Regions from separate parts of the Pseudomonas sp. NFX71 genome, predicted to be linked through region 1. Evidence: predicted binding sites of a transcription regulator. Region 1 holds the regulator's gene; the other holds the start of a gene.
What was found. The regulator FliA, encoded in region 1, starts transcription of late flagellar genes. The targets are predictions, from matches to a motif close to CTAAAGTTTNNNNNNNNNNNGCCGNTAA.
Positions count from the first base shown of each region.

Region 2: a site for FliA is predicted at 3,446-3,473, ahead of ACM1ZW_RS04600 (methyl-accepting chemotaxis protein). Genes of this name have one in related genera too.

Region 1 covers NZ_CP182230.1:3,707,615-3,715,021, forward strand. The annotation lists gene flhA (flagellar biosynthesis protein FlhA) at 1-1,580, shown strand, start outside; gene flhF (flagellar biosynthesis protein FlhF) at 1,592-2,920, shown strand; gene fleN (flagellar synthesis regulator FleN) at 3,037-3,867, shown strand; gene fliA (RNA polymerase sigma factor FliA) at 3,864-4,604, shown strand; gene ACM1ZW_RS17150 (chemotaxis response regulator CheY) at 4,772-5,143, shown strand; gene ACM1ZW_RS17155 (protein phosphatase CheZ) at 5,166-5,954, shown strand; gene ACM1ZW_RS17160 (chemotaxis protein CheA) at 6,010-7,407, shown strand, end outside.
Region 2 covers NZ_CP182230.1:1,001,450-1,008,856, reverse strand. The annotation lists gene clpB (ATP-dependent chaperone ClpB) at 103-2,667, shown strand; tRNA gene ACM1ZW_RS04620 (tRNA-Asn) at 2,968-3,043, shown strand; tRNA gene ACM1ZW_RS04615 (tRNA-Pro) at 3,053-3,129, shown strand; tRNA gene ACM1ZW_RS04610 (tRNA-Lys) at 3,135-3,210, shown strand; tRNA gene ACM1ZW_RS04605 (tRNA-Pro) at 3,306-3,382, shown strand; gene ACM1ZW_RS04600 (methyl-accepting chemotaxis protein) at 3,535-5,160, shown strand; gene wbpA (UDP-N-acetyl-D-glucosamine 6-dehydrogenase) at 5,682-6,995, shown strand; gene wbpB (UDP-N-acetyl-2-amino-2-deoxy-D-glucuronate oxidase) at 7,013-7,407, shown strand, end outside.

The sequences.
Region 1 (7,407 bases):
GTCGGATGGAAGTGGCCCAGGAAGCCGAGTTCTACGGTTCCATGGACGGTGCCAGCAAGTTCGTGCGCGGTGATGCCATTGCCGGTTTGCTGATTCTGTTCATCAACCTGATCGGCGGTATGGCCGTCGGTATTTTCCAGCACGGCATGACCTTCGGTGATGCTGGCAAGGTTTACGCGCTGTTGACCATCGGTGACGGTTTGGTGGCGCAATTGCCATCACTGTTGTTATCGACAGCCGCCGCGATCATGGTGACCCGTGCTTCCGGTTCGGAAGACATGGGCAAGCAGATCAATCGCCAGATGTTCGCCTCGCCCAAGGCGCTGGCCGTGGCGGCGGGTTTGATGGCGGTCATGGGCCTGGTGCCCGGCATGCCGCACTTCTCTTTTCTGAGCATGGCGGCCCTCGCGGCCGGCGGCGCGTACCTTTTCTGGAAGAAGCAGAACACCGTCAAGGTTCAGGCCTTGCAAGAGGTCAAGCGTCAGCAGGAGCTGCTGCCATCGCCGGCCCGCGCTCAGGAAACCAAAGAGCTTGGCTGGGACGATGTGACGCCGATCGACATGATTGGCCTGGAAGTCGGCTATCGCCTGATCCCGCTGGTGGACCGCAATCAGGGGGGGCAGTTGCTGGCGCGTATCAAGGGCGTGCGCAAGAAGCTGTCACAGGACCTGGGTTTCCTGATGCCGACTGTGCATATCCGTGACAACCTCGACCTCGCACCAAGTGCCTATCGACTGACCCTGATGGGGGTGATCCTGGCCGAAGCGGAGATCTATCCGGATCGGGAACTGGCGATCAACCCGGGCCAGGTCTACGGTTCGCTCAACGGCATCACCGCCAAAGATCCGGCTTTCGGGCTGGAGGCGGTCTGGATCGAAGTCAGTCAGCGTGCGCAGGCACAATCCCTCGGTTACACCGTGGTAGATGCCAGTACGGTAGTGGCAACCCACTTGAACCAGATTTTGTACAAGCACTCCAGTGAGCTGATCGGCCACGAAGAAGTGCAACAACTCATGCAATTGCTGGCCAAAAGCTCGCCTAAACTGGCCGAGGAGCTGGTGCCGGGCGTGGTGTCGTTGTCGCAGCTGCTCAAGGTGCTCCAGGCGTTGCTGGCCGAACAGGTGCCCGTACGGGACATTCGCAGCATCGCCGAGGCGATCGCGAACAATGCGGCCAAGAGTCAAGATACTGCCGCGCTGGTGGCTGCCGTACGCGTCGGCGTATCCCGTGCAATCGTCCAAAGCATTGTGGGGACTGAGTCGGAGCTGCCAGTTATCACTCTTGAGCCAAGGTTGGAACAAATATTGCTCAATAGTCTTCAGAAGGCAGGACAAGGCTCGGAAGAGGGCGTTCTGCTGGAGCCAAGCATGGCTGAAAAACTGCAACGCTCGTTGATCGAAGCGGCGCAGCGTCAGGAAATGCAAGGTCAGCCGGTGATTCTGCTGGTGGCCGGTCCGGTTCGCGCGATGCTGTCGCGATTTGGCCGGTTGGCAGTCCCGGGTTTGCATGTGTTGGCTTACCAGGAAATCCCTGACAACAAGCAAGTGACCATCGTTGCGACAGTAGGGCCCAACGGCTGAGGTAGTGGTTTATGCAAGTTAAGCGTTTTTTCGCCGCCGATATGCGTCAGGCCATGAAACTGGTTCGTGATGAGCTGGGCGCTGATGCCGCCATCATTGGCAACCGCCGGATCGCCGGTGGTGTCGAGTTGACGGCTGCCCTTGATTACAAACTGTCGGCGCTGGCTCCGCGTGTTCCGAACATGGAACTCGAGGACGAGCTGCGCAAGACCCAGTCGCGGATCGTGACCGCCCAGGCCGAACTGAGCCTGCGTAGCGAGGGCGAGAGCGACAAGTCCACCAATCGCCAGTTGTTCGCCGGCCTGCCACTCACCGCCGCCGAACCGCTGATCGAACCGACCTACACTGAACCCCGCCGTGCAGCCCCGGCCCCTGCGCCAGCCTCCGGCGGTGTCGATCCGCGGGCTTTCGATTCGATGCGTTTCGAACTCAACAGCCTGCGCGAACTGATGGAAGTACAACTTGGCTCCCTGGCCTGGAATCAGCTGCAAGGCAGCCGTCCGGCCCAGGCCAACCTGTGGCGTCGCCTGCAGCGCATCGGTTTGTCCGGTCCGTTGTCCCGCGATCTGCTGGAACTGATCACCGGCATTGACGAACCTCGTCAGGCCTGGCGCATGTTGCTGGCGCACCTGGCACGGATGATTGCCACGCCGGAAGTCGAGCCACTGGAAGAGGGCGGCGTGATTGCCATGGTTGGCCCTGCCGGCATGGGCAAGACCACCACGCTGGCCAAGCTCGCGGCCCGTTACGTGCTCAAGTACGGCGCGCAGAACATCGCGCTGGTGAGCATGGACAGCTACCGTATCGGCGCTCAGGAACAACTGAAGACTTTGGGTCGGATCCTCAACGTGTCGGTCACCCACATCGACCCGGGCCAGTCCCTGGTGCAGGCGCTGGACCCGTTGCTGCGCAAACGTGTAGTGCTGATCGATACCGCGGGTCTTCAGGCCAGCGATCCGGCACTGCGCATGCAGCTCGAAAGCCTGGCCGGTCGTGGCATCAAATCAAAAAATTATCTGGTTCTGGCAACCACCAGCCAGAAACAGGTTCTAACCGCCGCTTATCACAGTTACAAGCGCTGCGGGCTGGCTGGCTGCATCCTGACTAAACTGGATGAAACAGCAAGCCTGGGTGAGGTGTTGAGCCTGGCAATCAGTCATGAGTTGCCGGTGGCTTACCTGACCGATGGACCGCGGATTCCGGATGATTTGCATCTGCCGCGTCGTCATCAGCTGGTGAGCCGCGCCGTCAGCGTGCAAATGCAGGAAGAACCCAGCGAAGAAGCCATGGCTGACATGTTCGCTGATATTTACCACAGTCCGACCAAGCAGGTTGGCTGAGGTATTAATGAACAGTTTTTGTACCTACATCGATGGTCTGCCATGCATTGTTCCGTTTGTGAACGCGCAGCCAGTAATGTGGCCTCCGTCTATGCAAGACAAGGTAAAGAAATAACATGGGCAGCATGCATCCCGTACAGGTGATCGCGGTGACCGGCGGCAAAGGTGGCGTCGGGAAGACTAACGTGTCAGTGAACTTGTCCCTGGCTCTAGCTGAGCTCGGCCGGCGCGTCATGCTGCTGGACGCCGATCTGGGGCTGGCGAACGTTGACGTCCTGCTGGGACTGACACCCAAACGTACCCTGGCTGACGTAATCGAAGGCCGCTGTGAGCTGCGCGACGTGTTGTTGCAGGGGCCCGGCGGTATCCGCATCGTCCCGGCGGCGTCCGGCACGCAGAGCATGGTGCATCTGAGCCCGGCGCAACATGCCGGCCTGATCCAGGCGTTCAGCGATATCGGCGACAACCTCGACGTCCTGGTGATAGACACCGCTGCAGGTATTGGTGACTCGGTAGTCAGTTTCGTTCGCGCCGCGCAGGAAGTCTTGCTGGTGGTCTGCGACGAGCCGACCTCGATCACCGACGCCTACGCGCTGATCAAGCTGCTGAACCGCGACTACGGCATGAACCGCTTCCGCGTCCTGGCCAACATGGCCCAGAGCCCGCAGGAAGGTCGCAACCTGTTCGCCAAGTTGACCAAGGTCACGGATCGCTTCCTTGACGTCGCCTTACAATACGTCGGTGCGGTGCCGTACGACGAAAGCGTGCGCAAGGCCGTTCAGAAGCAGCGCGCGGTTTATGAAGCTTTCCCGCGTTCCAAGTGCTCCCTGGCCTTCAAGGCCATCGCACAAAAGGTCGATACCTGGCCGCTGCCTGCCAACCCGCGCGGACACCTGGAGTTTTTCGTCGAGCGCCTCGTGCAACAAACGGCAGGACCCGTGCTATGACAGCCAGCGGTTACAACCTTTACAAGAAATCGGCACGTGACGCGCAGTACGAGCTGATCGAGCGTTACGCGCCACTGGTCAAACGCATTGCCTATCACTTGCTGGCGCGATTGCCGGCCAGTGTCCAGGTCGAAGACCTGATCCAGGCCGGCATGATCGGTCTGCTTGAAGTGTCGACCAAATACGACGCCAGCAAAGGCGCGAGTTTCGAGACGTACGCGGGCATTCGAATCCGCGGCGCGATGCTCGATGAAGTCCGCAAGGGGGACTGGGCGCCACGCTCGGTCCACCGCAATACCCGCATGGTCAGCGACGCAATTCGCTCGATTGAAGCTAAAACCGGCCGTGACGCTAAAGATCACGAAGTTGCGGCCGAACTCCAATTGAGTCTCGACGATTACTACGGGATTTTGAACGACACCCTGGGCAGCCGGTTATTCAGTTTCGACGATCTTTTGCAGGACGGCGAACACGAAGGGCTGCACGAGGATGGCGCGAGTGCTCATCTCGAGCCGTCACGCGATCTGGAAGATGAACGCTTCCAGGCGGCGCTGGCGGACGCGATTGCCAATTTGCCGGAGCGTGAGCGACTGGTGTTGGCGCTGTACTACGACGAAGAGTTGAATCTCAAGGAAATCGGTGAGGTCCTGGGGGTCAGCGAATCTCGGGTCAGCCAGTTACACAGCCAGTGCGCGGCCCGTTTGCGGGGGCGTTTGGGGGAGTGGCGAGCGCGCTGAAGGCAGTGTGGGGACACTGCGAACGTGGCTGGTGTGGTGTTGAACTGCGCCGGTCTCGATCTGTTGTGCTCCAGACAGTCATTGAGTGCTTTGCCGGATTGATTGAAATGGCGCGTCCAGGTGCTGGGCGCGTTTAAGACTGCTTGGAGGTCGAATTGGACAAGAACATGAAAATCCTCATCGTTGATGACTTCTCAACGATGCGGCGGATCATAAAAAACCTGTTGCGTGACCTTGGGTTCACCAACACGGTGGAGGCTGACGATGGCACTACTGCCATTCCGGTTCTCAACAGCGGGAGCATCGACTTTCTGGTAACGGACTGGAACATGCCTGGCATGACCGGCATCGATCTGCTGCGCCACGTGCGCGCCGATGAAAAGCTCAAGCACCTGCCGGTGCTGATGGTGACCGCTGAAGCCAAGCGCGAGCAGATCATCGAAGCGGCCCAGGCTGGTGTTAACGGCTATGTGGTCAAACCCTTCACGGCCCAGGCGTTAAAAGAAAAAATCGAGAAGATTTTCGAACGCATCGGTTGAGAAACTGCGCCACGGGGGAGCTATGGACCACAACGAATCTTCACAGGGCGATTTTGAATCGACCCTGAAAAAACACGCGGTCGAATTGGTCGAAAGCCTTGAAAAAGGCAGGTTCGGCGACGCTGTGCAACTGATCCATGAGCTCAATCAGACCCGTGACCGCGGCCTGTATCAGGAAGTGGGCAAGCTCACCCGCGAGCTGCACAGCGCGATCGTCAATTTCCAGATTGACCCGCACATGCCGCAAGCCGAGGAAGTGTCGCAGATCACGGATGCCACTGAGCGCTTGGGCTACGTGGTGAAGCTGACCGAGGCTGCCGCCAACCGCACCATGGATCTGGTCGAAAACTCCACACCGCTGGTCAACAGCCTGAGCGATGAAGCTCAGGCGCTGAGCACGGATTGGGGGCGGTTCATGCGTCGCGAAGTCGGGGCCGAGGAGTTCCGCGAACTGGCTCGGCGTGTCGACGGTTTCCTGACACGCAGCAGCGCGGACAATCGCGCAGTGTCGAGCAACCTCAACGACATTCTGCTCGCTCAGGATTACCAGGACCTCACAGGTCAAGTGATCAAGCGTGTGACCCAATTGGTCACCGAAGTTGAAAGCAACCTGCTCAAGCTCGTGCTTATGGCCAGTCAGGTGGACCGCTTTGCGGGCATCGAACATGACCGTGAAGCGATGCTTGCTGAAAAAGATCCGCAAAAACATCTCTCTCAGGGTGAAGGTCCGCAGATTCATGCCGATAAAAGAGAAGACGTTGTGTCCGGTCAGGACGATGTGGACGATTTGCTATCCAGCCTGGGATTTTAGAAATTTAGAATTTTAGGTTTTTTAGGTTTTTAGACCTGTTAGGAGCACCCCCTTAATGAGCTTCGGCGCCGATGAAGAGATCCTTCAGGATTTCCTGGTTGAGGCCGGCGAGATTCTAGAGCAACTGTCCGAACAGCTGGTCGAGCTTGAAAGCCGACCGGATGATGCGGACTTGCTCAATGCAATTTTTCGCGGTTTTCACACTGTAAAAGGGGGCGCCGGCTTCCTCCAGCTCAACGAGCTGGTGGAGTGCTGTCACATCGCCGAGAACGTGTTCGACATCCTGCGCAAGGGTGAACGTCGCGTCGACTCGGAATTGATGGACGTGGTACTCGAAGCGCTGGACGCGGTGAACAGCATGTTCAGCGAAGTCCGCGAACGCAGCCCGATCACGGCTGCCACGCCTGAATTGCTCGCGGCCCTGGCCCGTCTGGCCGAGCCGCAAACCGCCGATGAAGCCGCACCTGTGGCTCAAGTGGTGGAAGAACCGGCTGCCGAAGCCGAATCAGGCGACATCACCGATAACGAATTCGAACAACTGCTGGACTCGCTGAACGCCGTCAAGGCTCAGGCCGAGGCGCCGGTGGCGGCTGCGCAGCCTGCCGCGGACGCAGCAGCCAGCGACGAAATCACCGATGCAGAATTCGAGTCGTTGCTCGATCAATTGCACGGCAAGGGCCAGTTCGCCGTCGACGCGGTGGCGGCACCTGCAGCCCCCGCCGCACCGGCTGCCCCGAAAGCGGCAGGCGACAGTTCCGACATCACCGACGACGAGTTCGAAGCACTGCTCGATCAACTGCACGGCAAGGGCAACTTTGCCGTCGACGCGCTGGAGTCGGCCATTGCTTCGGCCCCGGCCGCCGCGGTGCCTACCGCTAAAGCGGCCGGCAGCGATCTGATCTCGGACCACGAGTTCGAATCGCTGCTCGACGAATTGCACGGTAAAGGCAAGTTCACCGAAGTCGGTACCGGTTCTGCCGCTTCTTCGGTAGCCGCGCCTGTCGCCAAAGCCCCGGCACCTGTCGCCAAGGCGCCCGAGCCAAAAGCCGAAGCATCGAAGCCTGCTGCCGCTGCTGCACCGGCCCCAGCCCGTGCGCCGTCCGCGCCGCCGGCGGAAAAACCGGCCAGCGAAGCCGAGACCACCGTGCGGGTCGACACCGCGCGCCTCGACGAAATCATGAACATGGTGGGCGAGTTGGTACTGGTGCGTAACCGCCTGGTTCGCCTGGGTGCCAACAGCGCCGATGAAGCCATGTCCAAAGCCGTGTCGAACCTCGACGTGGTCACAGCTGACTTGCAAACCGCGGTCATGAAGACCCGGATGCAACCGATCAAGAAAGTCTTCGGGCGCTTCCCGCGTCTGGTTCGCGACCTGGCTCGCCAGCTCAAGAAAGAGATCAACCTGGAGCTGGTCGGCGAAGAAACCGACCTCGACAAGAACCTTGTCGAGGCA
Region 2 (7,407 bases), 2.7 Mb from region 1:
CGCTTGAAACTCCCAGAATCGACCGCATCTATAACGGTATCTGGCAGGTTTCTTCATTCAGGATGTTTTATAGGTCCGGCCTGCTCAAAAGGAAGGTGACCCATGCGTATCGATCGTTTAACCAGCAAATTACAGTTAGCTCTATCCGACGCCCAATCGCTGGCCGTCGGTCTTGACCATCCCGGCATTGAACCGGCGCACTTGATGCAAGCCATGCTTGAGCAGCAGGGCGGCTCGATCAAGCCCCTGCTGATGCAGGTCGGTTTCGACGTCAACAGCCTGCGCAAAGAGCTGACCAAACAGCTCGATCAGCTGCCAAAAATCCAGAACCCCACCGGCGACGTCAATATGTCGCAGGATCTGGCGCGCCTGCTCAACCAGGCCGATCGCCTGGCCCAGCAGAAGGGCGATCAATTTATTTCCAGTGAGTTGGTGTTGCTCGCCGCCATGGACGAGAACAGCAAGCTCGGCAAATTATTGCTCGGCCAGGGTGTGAGCAAGAAAGCCCTGGAGAACGCGATCAACAACCTGCGCGGCGGTGAGGCGGTCAACGACGCCAACCATGAGGAGTCGCGTCAGGCGCTGGATAAATACACCGTCGACCTGACCAAACGCGCCGAAGAAGGCAAGCTCGATCCGGTGATCGGCCGTGACGACGAAATTCGCCGGACCATTCAGGTGCTGCAACGCCGCACCAAAAACAATCCGGTATTGATCGGTGAACCTGGCGTGGGTAAAACCGCCATCGCCGAAGGCCTGGCCCAGCGGATCATCAACGGCGAAGTGCCGGACGGCCTGAAAGGCAAGCGCCTGCTTTCCCTCGATATGGGCGCACTGATTGCCGGTGCCAAGTACCGTGGCGAGTTCGAAGAACGCCTGAAATCCCTGCTCAACGAACTGTCGAAGCAGGAAGGGCAGATCATTCTGTTCATCGACGAACTGCACACCATGGTCGGCGCCGGTAAAGGCGAAGGCTCAATGGATGCGGGCAACATGCTCAAGCCTGCATTGGCCCGTGGTGAATTGCACTGCGTCGGCGCAACCACGCTCAATGAATACCGCCAATATATAGAGAAGGACGCGGCCCTCGAGCGGCGCTTCCAGAAAGTGTTGGTGGATGAGCCGAGCGAAGAAGACACCATCGCCATTCTGCGTGGTCTCAAAGAACGCTATGAAGTTCACCATAAAGTGGCGATTACCGACGGCGCGATCATCGCCGCGGCCAAGCTCAGTCATCGCTACATTACCGACCGTCAGTTGCCGGACAAGGCGATCGACCTGATCGACGAAGCCGCCAGCCGCATTCGCATGGAGATCGACTCCAAGCCGGAGGTGCTGGACCGTCTGGAGCGTCGTCTGATTCAGTTGAAGGTGGAGTCCCAGGCGCTGAAGAAAGAGAGCGACGAAGCGGCGATCAAGCGTCTGGAAAAACTCCAGGAAGAAATCGTTCGTCTCGAGCGTGAGTATTCGGACCTCGAAGAAATCTGGAACTCGGAAAAAGCCGAGGTTCAGGGTTCCGCGCAGATCCAGCAGAAAATCGAACAGTCCCGTCAGGAACTGGAAGCTGCGCGCCGTAAAGGCGACCTGAACCGCATGGCCGAGCTGCAATACGGGGTGATCCCGGACCTGGAGCGCAGCCTGCAAATGGTCGACCAGCATGGCAAAAGCGAAAACCAGTTGCTGCGCAGCAAGGTGACCGAGGAAGAAATCGCCGAAGTCGTGTCGAAGTGGACCGGCATCCCCGTGTCGAAAATGCTCGAAGGCGAGCGCGACAAGCTGATGAAGATGGAAAGCCTGTTGCACCAGCGTGTGATCGGCCAGGACGAAGCGGTGATCGCGGTATCCAACGCGGTGCGGCGTTCGCGGGCCGGGTTGTCCGACCCGAATCGTCCAAGCGGTTCGTTCATGTTCCTCGGCCCGACCGGTGTCGGTAAAACCGAGCTGTGCAAGGCGTTGGCCGAGTTCCTCTTTGATACCGAAGAGGCGATGGTGCGGATCGACATGTCCGAGTTCATGGAGAAACATTCCGTGGCTCGACTGATTGGTGCGCCACCAGGCTATGTGGGCTATGAAGAGGGCGGTTACCTGACCGAGGCGGTGCGTCGCAAGCCTTATTCGGTGATCCTGCTGGATGAGGTCGAGAAGGCCCACCCGGACGTCTTCAATATCCTGCTGCAAGTGCTGGAAGATGGCCGCCTGACGGACAGCCATGGCCGCACGGTGGATTTCAAGAACACCGTGATTGTCATGACCTCCAACCTGGGCTCGGTACAGATCCAGGAACTGGTCGGTGATCGTGAGGCGCAGCGCGCAGCGGTGATGGATGCGATTTCCACGCACTTCCGGCCGGAGTTCATCAACCGGGTCGACGAAGTGGTGATCTTCGAGCCATTGGCGCGGGATCAGATCGCGGGCATTACCGAGATCCAGTTGAGTCGTCTGCGCAGTCGCCTGACTGAGCGGGAACTGAAGCTGGAGCTCAGCCCTGAGGCCATGGACAAGCTGATCGCGGTTGGCTACGACCCGGTGTATGGCGCACGGCCGCTCAAGCGAGCGATTCAGCGCTGGATCGAAAACCCGCTGGCGCAGCTCATTCTGTCGGGTCGTTTCATGCCCGGCGATACCGCCAAAGGCATTGTGGAAAACGACGAGATCGTCTTCGCCTGATCCACGACGGCAACAAAATTGAAGAGGCCTCGCATTGCGAGGCCTTTTTTTCGTCAGGTTGTTGAACTGAAAGGAAAAGGCTTGTAAAGTGCGCCCCGCAGTAAGTCGCCCTGAAGGGTTCCCGCTCCCCAAGCAGGAATCTGAAATAAGTTGCAAATCATTAACTTGAAAGCAATTTAGGGGGTTGACAGAGGTGCTTAAGATTGTAGAATAGCGCGCCTCAGACACACGAACGCAGCGATGCGAACGGGTCGAAGAGAGCGCAGTAAAGCTTCACCGTTGTAAATTGAAATATGTAGTTCCGTGATAGCTCAGTCGGTAGAGCAAATGACTGTTAATCATTGGGTCCCAGGTTCGAGTCCTGGTCACGGAGCCAATTTCAAACCGGGGTATAGCGCAGTCCGGTAGCGCGCCTGCTTTGGGAGCAGGATGTCAGGAGTTCGAATCCCCTTACCCCGACCATTTTTGGGTCGTTAGCTCAGTTGGTAGAGCAGTTGGCTTTTAACCAATTGGTCGTAGGTTCGAATCCCACACGACCCACCATTTTTGAAACCAGTTAGCGCTGGAATCGAATCTTAAGATCAGACGCCAAAAGCTCTGTTCGCAGAAGGCGCCTTTCAAAGGTGCCTTTTTTTTACCGGGGTATAGCGCAGTCCGGTAGCGCGCCTGCTTTGGGAGCAGGATGTCAGGAGTTCGAATCCCCTTACCCCGACCATACTAAAAATCCTCGTATCGAAAGATACGGGGATTTTTTTTGTCTTCGAAAAAGCCGAATCCTATCAAGTCGTCGTACAACTAGCCGATAACGAGCTGTCGGGGCGCAAACGCGGCCCCCCATTCAAGCCAACAACAAGAAAGGCGCTCGTTATGTTTCTTCGTCAGCTGAATATTGCCCCCCGTGCCGCGCTGGGTTTTGCCTTGATCGCTGTGTTGGTGGCGTTGCTCGGGGTGTTTGCCCTGGGGCAAATGGCGAGCATTCGCGAGAGCGAGGTGGCCGTGGAGAAGCAGTGGCTCCCCAGCATTCGCGGGGGTGACGAGATTCGCGAACTGATGTTGCGTATCCGCACCATTTCCTTGCGCATGGCGCTGGATCAGGACCCAAAGAACATTCCGACCTACCGCGGTCAGATGGACACTCGCGACAAGGAATTGAGCGAGAAGATCGCGGTCTATGACCAGTTGGTCAACACCGCCGAAGGCCAGGCCTTGTATGACCAGTTCAAAACCACCTTTGCGGCCTATCGCACCGGCATTGCCCAGTCGTTCACTCTCGCAGAGCAGGGGCGTCGTGACGAATTGACCAGGCTGCTGCTGGTCGACATGAAAACCGTGGTCGATGGCTCCGGCAAACAACTCAGTGATCTGGCGGACCTGTTCGCCAAACAGGTCGCCGCTGAGAGCCAGAAATCCGCAGCGCACTACGAAACGTCGCGGACCATCGTCAGCCTGTTCATCGCCCTCGCGGCGCTGGCCACTGTCGGCCTGGCCATGTTGCTGACCCGCAGCATCGTCCGCCCCCTGAACGAAGCCCTGACGGCTGCGGAGAGCGTGGCGCAGGGCGATCTGACCCGGCCGATAGCAACCCATGGCAACGACGAAGTGACTCGTTTGCTCAAGGCACTGGCGACCATGCAGCAGAACCTGCGAGAAACCTTGCAAGCCATCAGCGGTTCAGCGACTCAGCTGGCCACGGCGGCGGATGAATTGAATGCTGTCACTCTCGACAGCACCCAAGGCCTGCAACAGCAGAACAACGAAATTGAGCAGGCCGCCACGGCGGTCAACGAAATGACCTCGGCCGTGGAAGAAGTGGCGCGCAACGCCGTGTCGACTTCTGATGCTACCCGCCAATCCAGCGAGTCAGCGCAATTGGGGCAGGAGCGGGTCAGCGAAACCGCCAGCGCGATCAGCGACTTGGCCAAGGATGTGCAGCACACCGGTGAGTTGGTGCAGTCGCTGGCCAATCAGTCCCAGGACATTGGCAAAGTGCTGGATGTCATTCGGGCCATCGCCGAGCAAACCAATCTGTTGGCGCTCAACGCCGCCATTGAAGCGGCGCGCGCGGGTGAAAGTGGGCGCGGTTTTGCGGTGGTAGCCGATGAAGTGCGTGCATTGGCGCATCGTACGCAGCAATCGACTCAGGAAATCGAGCAAATGGTTCAGGGCATGCGCAACGGTTCCAACCTGGCGCTGGACTCCATGAATGCCAGTGCTTCCCGTGCCACGAGTACGCTGGTGTTGGCTGAACGGGCCGGTGACGCATTGCAGACCATCACGGCCTCGGTCCACGAGATTCACGAGCGCAATCTGGTGATCGCCAGTGCTGCGGAAGAACAGGCTCAAGTCGCTCGGGAAGTGGATCGCAATCTGGTGAATATCCGTGATCTGTCGGTGCGTTCCGCCTCCGGTGCGGATCAGACCAGTGCTTCCAGTCATGAGTTGTCGAAGTTGGCCAATGCTCTGCAGGGCATGGTGCAGCGCTTTCGGGTGTAAATCCGCCGGACGTAAAAAAGCTGCGCTTCTCGATGGGGGGGGGGCGGTTTTTTCTTGGGAGCTCAGGTGCTACTTCAGTAACTCCATGCAGGATGCGTTTCCGTCGTCAAATGTGTCGGCCCGGCCATGCAGGCTTGTCGCATTTGACTGCTCGATAAGGGGGGCACGCTAGTGCAAGGTGTTTGTTGGTCGGAGCGCAGACTCCCCATCAATTGCTTTAAAGTCATGCCGGGAGATAAGTGGCATAATGCGCTTTTTTGGTTGCGAGGGTAAGGGAATACCCTCCTGGCACCCAGGGGCCAGGCCCCGTACGCGGTTATGCCGTACTGGAAGGCAAGCAACACTCCGTAGGGTGTGCATCGCCAGTACAGGACGCTATTTGGATCACGCCAACCAGGCAGCGAACGCTTACCCGAAACTGGCAAGACATGCATGCGAAGATAAACATCAACAGCGGGTGGTGATTCCCGATTAGTTGAAGTGTGAACCGCTTAAGAATTAGTTAATGGGAGTTTTACCTGATGTCGGGCATCAAACGGGCGAGTGTTGGCAAGTTCAAAAGCAGAGAGGCTCTAATTGGTATCGTAGGGCTGGGTTATGTCGGTCTGCCTCTGATGTTGCGTTACAACGCTATTGGCTTTCGTGTGCTGGGCATCGATATCGATGAGGCTAAAGTCTCTCGGTTGAATGACGGACAAAGCTATATCGAGCATATCCCTGCGGGAAAAATTCAGAACGCTCGTCAAAGCGGCTTCGAGGCCACCACCGATTTCCAGCGGGCGAGCGAATGCGATGCCTTGATCCTGTGTGTGCCCACCCCGCTTAACAAGTACCGTGAACCGGACATGAGCTTCGTGATCAACACCACTGAAGCGATAAAACCCTATTTGCGTGAAGGGCAGGTTGTCTCTCTGGAGAGCACCACCTATCCGGGGACTACCGAAGAAGAACTGCTTCCGCGGGTTGAGGAAGGCGGATTGAAGGTGGGTGAAAACATCTTCCTGATTTATTCGCCAGAGCGTGAAGACCCGGGCAATCCAGACTTTGAAACTCGCACTATCCCCAAGGTGATCGGCGGGCACACCCCGGCTTGCCTGGAAGTGGGCATCGCACTGTACGAACAGGCGATTGACCAGGTCGTGCCGGTCAGTTCCACCAAGGCCGCCGAGTTGACCAAGTTGCTGGAAAATATTCACCGCGCGGTGAATATCGGCTTGGTCAACGAGATGAAAGTGGTCGCCGATCGTATGGGGATCGATATCTTCGAAGTGGTCGATGCGGCTGCAACCAAGCCTTTCGGCTTCACTGCGTTCTACCCGGGGCCGGGGCTCGGTGGGCATTGCATCCCGATCGACCCGTTTTACCTGACCTGGAAGGCTCGCGAGTACGGTTTGCATACGCGTTTCATCGAACTATCCGGCGAGGTCAACAAGGCCATGCCCGAGTATGTCGTCAGCAAGCTGATGGATGGCCTAAACAACAACAGCAAGTCCTTGAAGGGCAGCAAGGTGTTGGTGCTCGGTATCGCCTACAAGAAAAACGTCGACGATATGCGCGAGTCCCCTTCCGTCGAAATCATGGAGTTGCTCGAAGCCAAAGGCTGTGTGGTGGCTTACAGCGACCCGCACGTTCCGGTTTTCCCGAAGATGCGCGAACACCACTTCAATCTGTCCAGTGAAGCGCTGACCGCTGAAAATATCGCGAGCTTCGATGCCGTTGTTCTGGCCACTGATCACGATAAATTCGATTATGAGCTGATTCGCCAACACGCACGGTTGGTGGTGGATAGTCGCGGTAAGTACCGCACCCCCGAAGCTCATATCATCAAAGCCTGATTGCTGGAGTGTTCCCCTTGAAACGTTTCGCCCTTATCGGTGCTGCCGGTTACATCGCCCCGCGGCATATGCGCGCAATCAAAGACACCGGAAACGAGTTGGTGTCGGCTTATGACATCAACGATTCCGTAGGGATCATTGACAGCCTGTCTCCGCAGAGCGAGTTTTTTACCCAGTTCGAGCGTTTCAATGAACACGCCTGGCAGCTCAAGCGCGATCCGGCGACGGCCTTGGACTACGTCGCGGTATGCTCGCCCAACTACCTGCACCATTCCCATATTGCGGCGGGTCTGCGCCTTGGCTGTGATGTGATTTGCGAGAAGCCGCTGGTTCCTACACCAGAAATCCTGGACGAACTTGCGCTGGTCGAACGCGAAACGGGCAAGCGCGTCTACAACATCCTGCAACTGCG